DNA from 3 places in the Pantoea sp. USHLN298 genome. Region 2 is predicted to be linked to each of the others. Evidence: predicted binding sites of a transcription regulator. Region 2 holds the regulator's gene; each other region holds the start of a gene.
What was found. The regulator PhoB, encoded in region 2, activates phosphate uptake and scavenging genes when phosphate is short. The targets are predictions, from matches to a motif close to CTGTCATAAAACTGNCNNAT.

Region 1: a site for PhoB is predicted at 1,645-1,664, ahead of pitA (inorganic phosphate transporter PitA). Genes of this name have one in related genera too.
Region 3: a site for PhoB is predicted at 2,027-2,046, ahead of pstS (phosphate ABC transporter substrate-binding protein PstS). Genes of this name have one in related genera too.

Annotation. Positions count from the first base shown of each region.
Region 1 covers NZ_JBBCRO010000007.1:192,722-197,427, forward strand. The annotation lists gene WFK59_RS18860 (aldo/keto reductase) at 1-380, shown strand, start outside; gene WFK59_RS18865 (NAD(P)/FAD-dependent oxidoreductase) at 388-1,572, opposite strand; gene pitA (inorganic phosphate transporter PitA) at 1,816-3,318, shown strand; gene uspB (universal stress protein UspB) at 3,363-3,698, opposite strand; gene uspA (universal stress protein UspA) at 4,116-4,553, shown strand.
Region 2 covers NZ_JBBCRO010000001.1:100,644-105,349, forward strand. The annotation lists gene WFK59_RS00530 (AAA family ATPase) at 1-655, opposite strand, end outside; gene sbcD (exonuclease subunit SbcD) at 652-1,851, opposite strand; gene phoB (phosphate response regulator transcription factor PhoB) at 2,047-2,736, shown strand; gene phoR (phosphate regulon sensor histidine kinase PhoR) at 2,751-4,064, shown strand; gene WFK59_RS00550 (PstS family phosphate ABC transporter substrate-binding protein) at 4,084-4,706, shown strand, end outside.
Region 3 covers NZ_JBBCRO010000008.1:233,370-238,075, reverse strand. The annotation lists gene glmU (bifunctional UDP-N-acetylglucosamine diphosphorylase/glucosamine-1-phosphate N-acetyltransferase GlmU) at 1-10, shown strand, start outside; gene glmS (glutamine--fructose-6-phosphate transaminase (isomerizing)) at 157-1,986, shown strand; gene pstS (phosphate ABC transporter substrate-binding protein PstS) at 2,152-3,195, shown strand; gene pstC (phosphate ABC transporter permease PstC) at 3,283-4,245, shown strand; gene pstA (phosphate ABC transporter permease PstA) at 4,242-4,706, shown strand, end outside.

The DNA of each region.
Region 1 (4,706 bases), on a different contig from region 2:
CGCTGGCGTCAGGCTTGCTGACCGGCAAAATGGGGCCAGACAGCCAGTTTGCTGCCGACGACCATCGCGCCTTTAACCGCAATGGCGAAGCGTTTGATAAGGGCGAAACCTTTTCCGGCGTGCCGTATGAGGTAGCGCTGGAGGCGGTCGAGGAGATTCGCCGCTATGTCACTGGCGACACCACCATGGCGATGCTGGCGCTGCGCTGGATCCTGATGAACGAGGATGTCAGCGTAGTGATTCCTGGCGCGAAAAACCGCCAACAGGCGGAAGCCAATGCCCGCGCCAGCGACGTCGATGCGCTCTCTGCGGATACCATGACGGCGCTGAAGCAGATCTATCAGGAGAAGATCGCGCCTCACGTCCATCAGCGCTGGTAAACGCGCGTTACAACGCCTGGGCGCACGCCCAGGCGGAACTCCACGCCCACTGGAAATTATAGCCACCCAGCCAGCCGGTCACATCCGCAACCTCCCCAATAAAATAGAGCCCCGGTACGGCCCGCGCTTCCATGGTTTTCGAGGAGAGTTGGGTGGTATCGACGCCGCCCAGTGTTACCTCGGCGGTGCGATAGCCTTCGGTGCCGTTGGGCTGAATACGCCAGGCGTGCAGCGTCCCGACCAGCTCCGCCTGCTGCCGGCTGTTGAGCTGCTTCAGCGTGATATCCGGCACCACTTTCAGCGTCTGCAACACTTCCACCAGCCGCTTCGGCAGAATTTTCGCCAGGCTGTTCTTCAGGCTGAGGTTAGGATGCGCCTCACGCTGGACGGTCAGGAAGGCATCCAACGGCGTCGCGGGTGACAGATCGATGGTGACGAACTCACCTGGCAGCCAGTAGCTGGAGATTTGCAATACCGCCGGGCCAGAGAGGCCGCGATGGGTAAACAGCATCGCCTCTTTAAAGCGGGTGCCATCCTGCGCGTCAATGGTGGTCTCCAGCGCCACGCCAGACAGGGTCTGCAGCTGTTCCAGCAGCGGTTTATGCAGGGTAAAGGGCACCAGCGCCGCGCGTGTCGGGAAGACGTTGAGGCCAAACTGTTCCGCGATTTTATAGCCGAACGGCGTTGCGCCCAGGCCGGGCATCGACAGGCCGCCGCTGGCAATCACCAGCTTTTCCGCCTGTACCGTGCTGCCGTTCAGCTGCAGGGTATAACCGCTGTCGTCACGCGCCACGTTCAGCACTTCACTGCGCAGCCGCAGCGTCACGTTGCCCTTTTCGCACTCGGCCATCAGCAGATCGACAATCTGCTGCGCGGACTCATCGCAAAACAGCTGGCCGAGGGTTTTCTCATGCCAGGCAATGCCGTGACGATTGACCAGATCGATAAAATCCCACTGGGTATAGCGCGCCAGCGCCGATTTACAGAAATGAGGATTGTGCGACAGATAGGCCGCCGGTTCAGTATAGAGATTGGTGAAGTTGCAGCGTCCTCCGCCCGACATCAGAATCTTACGTCCCGGCTTTTTGCCGTTATCCAGCAGCAAGACGCGACGCCCGCGCTGTCCGGCCTGGGCGGCACAGAACAGCCCTGCGGCACCGGCTCCAATGATGATAACGTCAAACTGTTCCACGGCGGTTCACTCACTTAATCGGAAAGGCGCAGATTGTAGTGATCTGCTCACTGAGACGCCAGCGTCAAAAATTTGCCGTAAATGTGTCATAATGTAACTAGCTAATATCTGGAGCTTTTTAACCCTTTAAGTCAGGTGCGTTACTGCTAAAGGTCAAATTAAGACTATATTTTCCTTTCCCATACAGCACGTTGTCGCGGATAATGCGCCGCGTTCATGTCCTCCAAAAATGGCGTAACGTTTATGCTACATCTGTTTGCTGGTCTCGACCTCAGTACTGGCCTGTTATTGGTTCTTGCCCTGCTGTTTGTATTGTTTTACGAAGCAATCAACGGTTTCCACGACACGGCCAACGCAGTTGCGACGGTCATCTATACGCGTGCCATGCGTGCCCAGCTTGCTGTGGTAATGGCGGGTGTATTTAACTTCTTTGGCGTGCTACTCGGTGGATTGAGTGTCGCCTATGCCATTGTTCATATGCTTCCCACCGATCTGTTGTTGAATGTTGGATCGGCTCACGGTCTCGCCATGGTGTTTTCTATGCTGCTGGCGGCGATCATCTGGAATCTCGGCACCTGGTATCTGGGTCTGCCGGCCTCCAGCTCCCATACCCTGATCGGCGCCATTATTGGTATCGGTCTGACCAACGCCCTGATGACCGGTACCTCGGTGGTTGATGCGCTCAACATCCCGAAAGTCCTGAACATCTTCCTGTCGCTGATCCTGTCGCCGATTGTCGGCCTGGTGATTGCGGGCGGCTTAATCTTTATTCTGCGTCGCTACTGGAGCAGCACCAAAAAGCGTGCCCGCATCCATATGACGCCCGCCGACCGCGAGAAGATCGACGGCAAGAAAAAGCCGCCGTTCTGGACCCGTATTGCGCTGATTGTTTCGGCGATTGGCGTCAGCTATTCGCATGGCGCGAATGACGGCCAGAAAGGCATCGGCCTGATTATGCTGGTGTTGATTGGCGTCGCGCCGGCTGGCTTCGTGGTGAACATGAATGCCTCTGGCTATGACATCACCCGGACCCGCGATGCGGTCAATCATCTGGAGCAATATTATCAGCAGCACAACGCCTCGCTGACCCATATTATCCAGATGGCTCCGCCTAAGCTGCCGACGCCGGAAGAAGTGCCGTCATCCAGCCCGAAAGAGTTCCACTGTGACAGCGCTCGCGCGTTACAGGCGGTTCAGCGCGCGCAGGGGCTGCTGAATAATCTGCAAAGCTACGATCAGCTGACGGTTGATCAACGCGGTCAGATGCGTCGTCTGCTGCTGTGTATCTCTGATACCGCCGACAAAGCGGCCAAACTGCCGGAAACCACCCCGGAGGATCAGCGCTTCCTCAATAAGCTGAAAAGCGATCTGCTGGGCACTATTGAGTATGCGCCGGTCTGGATTATCGTCGCCGTCGCGTTAGCGCTGGGCACCGGTACCATGATTGGCTGGCGTCGTGTTGCCACCACCATCGGTGAGAAGATCGGTAAGAAAGGCATGACCTATGCGCAAGGGATGTCGGCGCAGGTAACGGCAGCGCTCTCTATCGGCGTCGCCAGCTACACCGGAATGCCGGTTTCCACCACCCACATCCTCTCCTCATCGGTTGCCGGTACTATGCTGGTTGACGGTGGCGGATTGCAGAGTCGGACCATCAAGAACATCGCCATGGCGTGGATCTTCACGCTGCCGGTTTGTATTGTGCTGTCAGGCTCGCTCTACTGGATTGCGTTAAAACTGGTGTAACACCAGAAACCAGTGATACCCGAGGGCGACGCAAGTCGCCCTTTTTAATGCCAGATGGCCATCGCCACCAGACTGATCACTACCAGTCCGCACAGCGCGCTGGTCAGCATAAACTGTCCACGCACCCGCTCGCAGCGCCGAATAAATTCGTCATCATGATGATCAAGATAGCGTTTCGCCCAGATATAGGTCACCAGCCGCACCTGTTTGCTGGGCTGACCGTGTGAGGTGAAGAATCCCGCACCGTCGACGTACTGATACAACAGCGGATCGCACCCACGTAACACCGCCAGCAGGGCGCGCAGTGACGAAAAATAGCGCGCCATATTCACAATACACACCACACAAAGAGCCCAAAAAAGCGCGATAGTGCTGATCATATTCTCCCCTCCTGGCTGGAGCCGCAGGAACAGACGCAGCGGGAAAACGCTGAGCACGCCCACAGAAATAGCCAACCACTGAATTACCGGACTGCGATAGTGTTATGAACGCCTGGGCGGAAACAAACCAGACCGCCTTTTTTCAGTGTAGGAGAAATGTTTAAATTTTTTCCAGCGATGTTTTTCGTTCGGGGCGAGTAAAATTGCCGCATCGTTGATCTTATTCACAAGCCAGGCGGCAACAGCAGCATTTGCCACCAGAGAAGGCTATACTCAGAGACATAACAACATCGTCACCTGCAGCGCAGGTACACACTTTGGTGGCGCTCATCGCCCGTTCGCGCAAAGGATTTCGCTACGCTGTGACGCGGCAGGAACACCGGATGCCATCCTTAATCTCGTGAAAGGAGTTTTATCATGGCTTATAAACATATCCTGATTGCAGTAGACCTTTCTCCCGAAAGTCAGTTACTGGTGGATAAAGCCGTTTCGCTGGCCCGCCCTTATGACGCTAAAATTTCCCTGATCCACGTTGATGTGAACTATTCCGACCTCTATACCGGCCTGATTGATGTCAACCTTGGCGATATGCAGAAGCGTATTTCCGAAGAGACCCATTCGGCGCTGAAAGGTCTGTCTGATTCCGCCGGCTACCCGATCAGTGAGACGCTGAGCGGCAGTGGCGATCTCGGCCAGGTACTGGTCGATGCGATTAAAAAGTATGACGTCGATCTGGTGGTATGTGGTCATCACCAGGACTTCTGGAGCAAGCTGATGTCCTCGGCGCGTCAGTTGATCAACACCGTGCACATCGACATGCTGATTGTGCCGCTGCGCGATGAAGACGACGAATAACCGCCGATCATAAAGCCGGCGACAATCACCGGCTTTTTCCCGTTACGTCGGGTCCGGCACGGCCCGTGAGTGAATATCGCCAGCCCGCTTCGCCTGTCGCCAGCATTGCGCTTTCCTGATGTTCCCCTGTCAGCACGATTCGCCACAATGGAA
Region 2 (4,706 bases):
TGCGTGTTTCATCATCCAGCAGCGCCATCGCTCCCGCCCGGCTGCGCAACAGATCCAGCGCGGTCCTGGCCTCTTTATGACGTTCATAGATCGCCGTGGAGATCAGGCCGTAAATTTCGGTGCCGGTCAGCTCCTCCAGCAGTTCGGCACGTTCGCTGGCTTTGGCGTTGAGGAAAGCGGCGAACTGGCCCTGTGACAGCATCATAGAGCGGGTAAAGCGTTCAAAGTCGAGACCGGAGAGGGTCTCGATCAGCCTGAGCTTGTCGCCGACCTTGTCGGCGACAATGGTGTCATCGGCACAGCGCGCCAGCTCAACCCGTGGTGCCTGCAGTTTGCCGTCGGCGGTGCCGCGGGCGCGGTTCTGGCTCCAGAAGGCGCGCCAGGCTTCGCCTTTGATCTCAAATTCGACTTCGGCCAGACACTCGGCGCAGTCGCGGGTCATCAGCGCATTCTGACTCTGTGAAATGGCACCGAGGCGCGGCGTCTGGTGATAGAGCGCCAGACAAATAGCATCCAGCAGGGTGGTTTTGCCTGCGCCGGTTGCGCCGGTAATCGCGAACAGGCCGTTGCTGGCAAAGGGTTCGGCACGGAAATCGATAAACCATTCGCCGCGCAGTGCGTTGAGGTTTTTAAAGCGTAGCGTGAGGATCTTCATTGTGGCTCCCCGATATCGGCCAGCGTCTGGCGGAATAGCGTGGTCATCTGGTCGATCTGCTGCGGCTGCAGTTCGCTATCCAGCGCCAGCCGACGGGCAAACACCTCTTCCACTTTCAGCTCGCTCAGGGTTTCGTTATCCAGCCGCGCCAGGCTGTGCTGACGCTGCTCACGGCTGCGGCGTAACAGTAAGACTTCCACCGGCAGTTCTGCGGTCAGGGTTTCCACCTGTCGCTGCAGATCGCTGAGGTACTCCTGGGTCGTGACTTCGATATCCAGCCAGGTCGGCTTTTCCTGCGGCACGTCGCTGAATGCGCTGAGCTGCTGCGCAATCTGCGCCAGCGAGCCTTTCAGCACCTGCATTGGCTGCACCTGCGGCACCACCAGCGGGCTCACCGATTGCAGACCGCTGGCGGTAAATTCCAGCAGGAAGACGCTTTTTTCACTGCCCAGCTCATCAAAACTGAGCGGAATCGGCGAGCCGCTGTAGCGGATATGCTCACTGCCCGCTACCCGCTGAGCACGATGAATGTGGCCCAGCGCGATGTAATCAGCGTCCGGAAAGGCGGAGGCCGGAAAGGCGTCCAGCGTGCCGATATAGATGTCACGCACCGAGTCGCTCTGGCTGACGCCGACGGTGGTGAGATGGCCGGTCGCCACGATCGGCAGTGCCGGCTCCAGCGCCCGTGCGGCGGCAACGCGCTGCTGATAGTGGTGAGCAATCGCCTCCAGCAGCGACGTCTGCTTGTCACGTCCGGACTGACCGGCGCGGCTGCGCAGGATGTCGCGCGGTCGCAGGTAAGGAATGGCGCACAGCCGCACGCCCGGTTCGCCCTGACGGGTAGTGAGCACCATCACGTCACTCTCCGCCTGCGGCGTGGCGATCACCCGGGTATTCAGACAGGCGAGCAGCTCGCGCGACTCATTGAGCGTCGCCACCGAGTCGTGATTACCCGCCAGCACAATCAGCTGGCAGCCGCTGGGTTGCAGCGCCACCACAAAGCGGTTGAACATTTCGCGCGCGTAGCTGGGCGGGGTGCCGGTATCGAACAGATCGCCGGCGACGATTAACGCATCCACCTGATGCTGTTCAATCTGGATCAACAGCCAGTCGAGAAACGCCTGATGTTCCGCCGCCCGACTTTTGTTGTAAAAGAACTGCCCCAGATGCCAGTCCGCAGTATGAATGATGCGCATAAGAGTCCCTGCCGTTGTGATTCGCCCGGCGATTATACTGGCTCTGCGGCCAAAGCAAAAAATTGTCGCTGCGCTGTCATAAATGATTACCAACGGGGTTACAGGCGGGTTATGTTTTTCATAAAAGTGTCACAAATCTGACGCATAATGGCGCCGCGAATCTCAGTGACAGCCGTCATATCAGCAGGAGTAATAATGGCTAAGCGCATTTTGGTTGTGGAAGATGAAGCCCCAATCCGTGAAATGTTGTGTTTTGTTCTGGAGCAGAACGACTATCAGCCAATCGAGGCGGAAGATTATGACAGCGCAGTGGGTAAGCTGATTGAACCCTGGCCCGATCTGATCCTGCTGGACTGGATGTTACCTGGCGGCAGCGGCATTCAGTTTATCAAACACCTGAAACGCGAAGCGATGACCCGTGATATCCCGGTGATGATGCTGACCGCCCGCGGTGAAGAGGAAGACCGGGTGCGCGGGCTGGAAGTCGGTGCTGACGATTACATCACCAAGCCTTTTTCGCCGAAAGAGCTGATGGCGCGCATCAAAGCGGTCATGCGCCGTATCTCTCCGATGGCGGTGGAAGAGGTGATTGAGATGCAGGGGCTGAGTCTGGACCCCTCCTCGCATCGGGTGATGTCGGAAACCACGCCGCTGGAAATGGGACCGACCGAATACAAACTGCTGCACTTCTTTATGACGCACCCGGAGCGGGTCTACAGCCGCGAACAGTTGCTGAACCACGTCTGGGGCACCAATGTGTATGTTGAAGATCGCACCGTCGATGTTCACATTCGCCGTTTACGTAAAGCGCTGGAAGTCTCCGGCCACGATCGCATGGTACAAACCGTCCGTGGAACAGGGTATCGTTTCTCTGCCCGCTACTAAACGGAGTTTTCACCGTGCTGGAACGCCTCTCCTGGAAGAGATTACTGTCAGAACTGCTGCTGGCCTGTTTGCCTGCGTTGCTGCTCGGTCTGCTGTTCGGCTATCTGCCGTGGTGGCTGCTGCTGAGCGTGCTGGCGGTGCTGCTGTGGCATTTTCACAACCTGATGCGGCTGTCGCACTGGTTGTGGCTCGATCGTACCATGACGCCGCCTGCCGGACGCGCCAGCTGGGAACCGCTGTTTTACGGGCTTTATCAGATGCAGTTACGCAACCGGCGGCGGCGGCGTGAGCTCGGCAACCTGATTAAACGCTTTCGCAGCGGCGCCGAGTCGCTGCCGGATGCGGTGATCCTCACCACCGAAGAGGGCACCATCTTCTGGTGCAACGGGCTGGCGCAACAGCATCTCGGGCTACGCTGGCCGGAAGATAATGGCCAGAACATCCTTAACCTGCTGCGTTACCCGGAGTTCTCGCGCTATATCCGCCAGCGTGATTTCGATAAGCCGTTAACGCTGGTGCTGAATAACCAGTATCACATGGAGTTTCGCGTCATGCCCTACAGCGAAGGGCAGTGGCTGCTGGTGGCGCGCGACGTGACGCAGATGCATCAGCTGGAAGGCGCGCGGCGTAATTTCTTTGCCAACGTCAGCCATGAGCTGCGGACTCCGCTGACGGTGCTGCAGGGCTATCTGGAGATGATGAACGACTCGGTGATGAACGAGCGTTCGCGCGGCAAAGCGCTGCACACCATGTCGGAGCAGACGCGCCGCATGGACAGCCTGGTCAAACAGCTGCTGACGCTGTCGCGAATTGAAGCCGCACCGGCGATCGACCTGAAAGAGAAGGTTGACGTGCCGGTGATGCTGAAGCTGCTGCAGCATGAGGCCGCGACCCTGAGCAACGGGCGGCACGACCTCCATTTCCATACCGACCCGCATCTGAAAGTGTTCGGCAACGATGAGCAGCTGCGCAGTGCTATCTCCAATCTGGTCTACAACGCGGTGAACCACACGCCAGACGGTACCCGCATCGATATCAGCTGGCTGCGCAGCAAGCAGGGCGCCACCTTCCGGGTCTGCGACAATGGACCGGGCATCGCCGCGGAACATATTCCCCGTCTCACCGAGCGCTTCTACCGGGTCGATAAAGCGCGATCGCGCGCCACCGGCGGCAGCGGGCTGGGGCTGGCGATCGTGAAACATGCCCTGAGCCACCATAATGCGCGGCTGGATATCACCAGCGTGCCGCATCAGGAGACCTGTTTTACCTTTACCCTGCCAGCAAGGTTGATTGTCAGCGGTGGGATGCAGGAGAATGCCGTTCATTAATCGCTGCCGGATCTCCCTGATGCGCCTCTTTCTTTTATTGATCGTTACGCTGCTGCCGGGCATGGCGCTGGCACAGTCCGGCGCGCTGTCGGGCAACCTCAGCAGCGTTGGCTCCGATACCCTCGGTTATCTGATGACGCTGTGGGGTGAAGATTTCAGCCGACAGGCACCGGGGGTTAATGTGCAGGTGCAGGCATCCGGCTCCTCGACCGCACCCACGGCGCTGGCGGCTGGCGCCGCGCAGCTCGGCCCGATGAGCCGGCCGATGCAGGCAGATGAGCGTCAGGCGTTTGAAGCGCGCTATGGTTATCCGCCGCTGGCGGTGCCGGTGGCCATGGATGCGCTGGTGGTGGTGGTGAATCAGCGCAACCCGCTACAGCAGATCACGCCGCGTCAGCTCGACGCCATCTTCTCCATTACCCGACTGTGCGGCGCAACGTCAGTGCCGCAGCGCTGGGGCGATCTCGGTGCCCAGGGCGCCGGGTGGGCCCGACGACCCATCCAGCGCTACGGCCGCAACTCCGCCTCGGGCACCTGGGGTTTCTTCAAGCAGCAGGTGCTCTGTCAGGGCGATTTTCGCAACGACGTCGCGGAATTTCCCGGATCGGCGGCGGTGGTGCAGGCGGTGGCCGGCAATCCCCG
Region 3 (4,706 bases), on a different contig from region 2:
GAAAAAATAATTTTAACGGCCCGCTTCGCGCGGGCCGATGCAGTGCCAAAACTATAATCCCCACTCTCTACAAGGCTCGGGGAACCGGCAAAGCCGGATATCAGGTCGCATGACAACGAAAGTGGCGAACAGCCATGTAGTCAGGAAAACATCATTATGTGTGGAATTGTTGGTGCAGTAGCGCAACGCGATATCGCAGAAATTCTGCTGGAAGGCCTGCGTCGTCTTGAATATCGCGGATATGATTCGGCCGGTCTGGCCGTGGTCGATCGTCAGGGGCACGTTACGCGCCTGCGACGTTTAGGGAAAGTGCAGAAGCTGGCCGAGGCTGCCGAACAGCAGCCGCTGATTGGCGGAACCGGTATCGCCCATACGCGCTGGGCAACGCACGGCGAACCGTCGGAAGCCAATGCGCATCCGCACGTTTCAGAGCACATCGTTATCGTGCACAACGGCATTATTGAAAACCATGAGCCGCTGCGCGCTGAGCTGATCGCGCGTGGCTACGTTTTTGTCTCGGAAACCGACACCGAAGTGGTGGCGCACCTGGTGCACTGGGAGCAGAAACAGGGCGGTACGCTGCGTGAGGTGGTGCTGCGCGTCATTCCGCAACTGCGCGGTGCCTATGGCATGGTGATCATGGACAGCCGCGATCCGTCGCTGCTGGTGGCGGCTCGTTCCGGCAGCCCGCTGGTGATTGGCCGCGGCGTGGGTGAGAACTTTATTGCTTCCGATCAGCTGGCGCTGCTGCCGGTAACGCGGCGCTTCATCTATCTGGAAGAGGGCGATATCGCGGAAATCAGCCGTCGCGATGTGACGATTGTGGATCGCGCCGGTCAGCCGGTCACGCGCGCCGAAATCGAGTCGAATCTGCAATATGATGCCGGTGATAAAGGTATCTACCGTCATTACATGCAGAAAGAGATCTACGAGCAGCCGATTGCGCTGAAAAGCACCCTGAGCGGGCGCTTCAGTCAGGGCAAAGTTGACCTCAGCGAGCTGGGCGCAGGCGCGGAAACGCTGCTAAGCCAGGTGGAGCATATCCAGATCATCGCCTGCGGCACCTCCTACAACTCCGGCATGGTGTCACGCTACTGGTTTGAGTCGCTGGCAAACATCCCGTGCGACGTTGAGATCGCCTCTGAGTTTCGCTACCGCAAATCCGCGGTGCGGAAAAACAGCCTGCTGATCACCTTATCGCAATCGGGTGAAACCGCCGATACTCTGGCGGCGCTGCGCCTCTCCAAAGAGCTGGGCTACCTCGGCTCGCTGGCAGTGTGTAACGTGGCGGGTTCTTCGCTGGTGCGGGAATCCGATCTGGCGCTGATGACCAAAGCGGGCACCGAAATTGGGGTCGCCTCAACCAAAGCCTTTACCACCCAACTGGCGGTATTGCTGATGCTGGTGGCGAAACTGGGTCGGCTGAAAGGCATGGCGGCGGAAAAAGAGCATGAGATTGTCCATGCGCTGCAGGCGCTGCCAGGCCGGATTGAGCAGATGCTGGCGCAGGATAAGCTGATTGAAAACCTGGCGGAAGGCTTCTCGGATAAGCATCATGCGCTGTTCCTTGGTCGTGGCGATCAATACCCGATCGCCATGGAAGGGGCGCTGAAGCTCAAGGAAATCTCCTACATTCACGCTGAAGCCTATGCGGCCGGCGAGCTGAAGCACGGCCCGCTGGCGCTGATTGACGCCGATATGCCGGTGATCGTGGTCGCGCCCAACAACGAACTGCTGGAGAAGCTGAAATCCAATATCGAAGAGGTGCGCGCGCGCGGCGGTCTGCTCTATGTGTTTGCCGATCAGGATGCGGGCTTCAGCGACAGTGACGGGATGAAGATTATCCCGCTCCCGCACGTTGAAGAGGTGATTGCGCCAATCTTCTACACCGTGCCGTTGCAGTTACTCTCCTATCACGTCGCCCTGATCAAAGGCACCGACGTCGATCAGCCGCGTAACCTGGCGAAATCGGTTACCGTGGAATAACAAAGTGGGCCCCGTCGCGGGCCCGCTTCATTTTCGCCCACTGTCATATAACTGTCATATTTCGTACATTTCACTGTCATCAAACTGTCCTATTTTCCCTCCTGCAGCAATCACTGACTCTTACTAAAACGGCCCCGAGCCTGAATTTTCTCCCCTGGAGGGAACATGACACTGATGCGTAGCACCGTAGCCCGAATCCTCGCCGCCACCTTTGCAGTCAGCGCGGTATCTGCTTTTGCGGCCACCGATCTGACGGGCGCAGGCGGGACATTCCCGGCGCCGGTTTATGCCAAGTGGGCAGCAGAGTATCAGCAAGCCACCGGTAGCAAGATTAACTACCAGGGCATCGGTTCATCTGGCGGCGTGAAACAAATCATCGCCAAAACCGTCGATTTCGGTGCGTCCGATGCGCCAATGAAAGATGAAGATCTGCAGAAAAATGGCCTGTTCCAGTTCCCGACCGTGATCGGCGGTGTGGTACTGGCGGTTAACCTGCCGGGTATCAAATCGGGTGAACTGACGCTGGATGGCAAAACCGTCGGCGACATCTACCTCGGCACCATCAAAAAGTGGAACGATCCGGCGATCGCTAAGCTCAATCCGGGCGTGAAACTGCCAGACACCAACATCAACGTGGTACGCCGCGCCGATGGTTCCGGCACCTCGTTTGTCTTCACCAGCTACCTGGCGAAAGTGAACCCGGACTGGAACAGCAAAATTGGTAAAGGCAACACCGTAAACTGGCCGGTCGGTCTGGGCGGTAAAGGCAATGACGGCGTGGCCGCCTTTGTTCAGCGTCTGCCAGGTTCAATCGGCTATGTGGAATACGCTTACGCCAAACAGAACAACCTGACCTACACCAAACTGATGGATGCCGACGGCAAGCCGGTCGCACCAAGCGAAACCAGCTTCAGCAACGCGGCGAAAGGGGCTGACTGGAGCCAATCTTTTGCTCAGGACCTGACCTTCCAGAAAGGCGCGGATGCCTGGCCAATCTCTTCAACCACCTTTATCCTGGTTTACAAAGATCAGGCTAATGCGGCCAAAGGCAGCGAAGTGCTGAAGTTCTTTGACTGGGCTTACAAAAATGGCAGCAAAACCGCCACCGCGCTGGATTATGCCGCCCTGCCAGAGAGCGTGACCGAACAGATTCGCGCTGCCTGGAAAGCCAATATCAAAGACAGTTCTGGTAAGGCGCTTTATCAGTAATTGACCGACCCTGACCGGACTGCGGTTCGGTCAGACCCAACGGGCGGCGCACTGCCGCCCTGATAACTCCTGAAGACTGAGACTTCTATGGCTGCAACCAAGCCGGCATTCAAAGCCCCAGGCAAGCAAGGTGACAGAATTTTCGGTGCGCTGGTTAAACTGGCTGCGCTGATTGTGCTGTTACTGATGGGCGGCATTATCGTCTCCCTGATCATCTCCTCGTGGCCAAGCATTCAGAAGTTTGGTTTCTCCTTTTTGTGGACCAAAACCTGGGATGCACCCAACGAACAGTTTGGTGCGCTGGTACCGATTTACGGCACCCTCGTCACCTCAATCATCGCGCTGATTATTGCGGTGCCGGTGAGTTTTGGTATCGCGCTGTTCCTGACCGAACTGGCGCCAGGCTGGCTGCGACGTCCGCTGGGCACCGCCATCGAGCTGCTGGCTGCGATCCCCAGCATCGTCTACGGCATGTGGGGCCTGTTCGTGTTTGCCCCGCTGTTTGCCGAATATTTCCAGACGCCGGTCAACGACGTGATGTCAGGTATTCCGATTGTCGGTGAGCTGTTCTCCGGCCCGGCGTTCGGCATCGGTATTCTGGCAGCCGGCGTGATTCTGGCGATCATGATCATCCCCTACATCGCTTCGGTGATGCGTGATGTGTTTGAGCAGACGCCGGTGATGATGAAAGAGTCTGCCTACGGCATCGGCTGCACCACCTGGGAAGTGATCTGGCGCATCGTCCTGCCGTTCACCAAAAATGGCGTGATTGGTGGCGTGATGCTGGGTCTGGGCCGCGCACTGGGTGAAACCATGGCGGTGACCTTCATTATCGGCAACACCTACCAGCTCGACAGCCCGTCGCTGTTTATGCCGGGCAACAGCATCACCTCCGCCCTCGCCAATGAGTTCGCTGAAGCGGAGTCCGGCGTGCACGTAGCGGCACTGATGGAGCTGGGCCTGATTCTGTTTGTGATTACCTTTATCGTGCTGGCGATTTCAAAACTGATGATTATGCGGCTGGCGAAAAGTGAAGGAGCGCGATCATGACCACGATTGAAGTTCAGGCGCGCGCCGAACTGGACGCATCCCGGCGTAAGATGCAGTCCTGGCGCAGCACCAAAAACAAGATAGCGCTGACGCTGTCGCTGCTGACCATGGCCTTTGGCCTGTTCTGGCTGGTGTGGATCCTGTTTACCACCGTATCGCGCGGCCTTGATGGGCTGTCGTGGTCGCTGTTTACCGAATCAACGCCGCCACCGAATACCGCCGGCGGCGGTCTGGCCAACGCCTTAGCGGGCAGCGGACTGCTGATTTTCTGGTCCACCTTTTTCGGTACGCCGCTGGGCATCATGGCCGGTATCTATCTGGCGGAATATGGCCGCAAGTCGTTTCTGTCGGAAGTGATCCGCTTTATCAACGACATCCTGCTGTCGGCCCCGTCCATTGTGGTCGGGCTGTTCGTCTACACCATTGTGGTGTCGCAGATGCAGCACTTCTCCGGCTGGGCC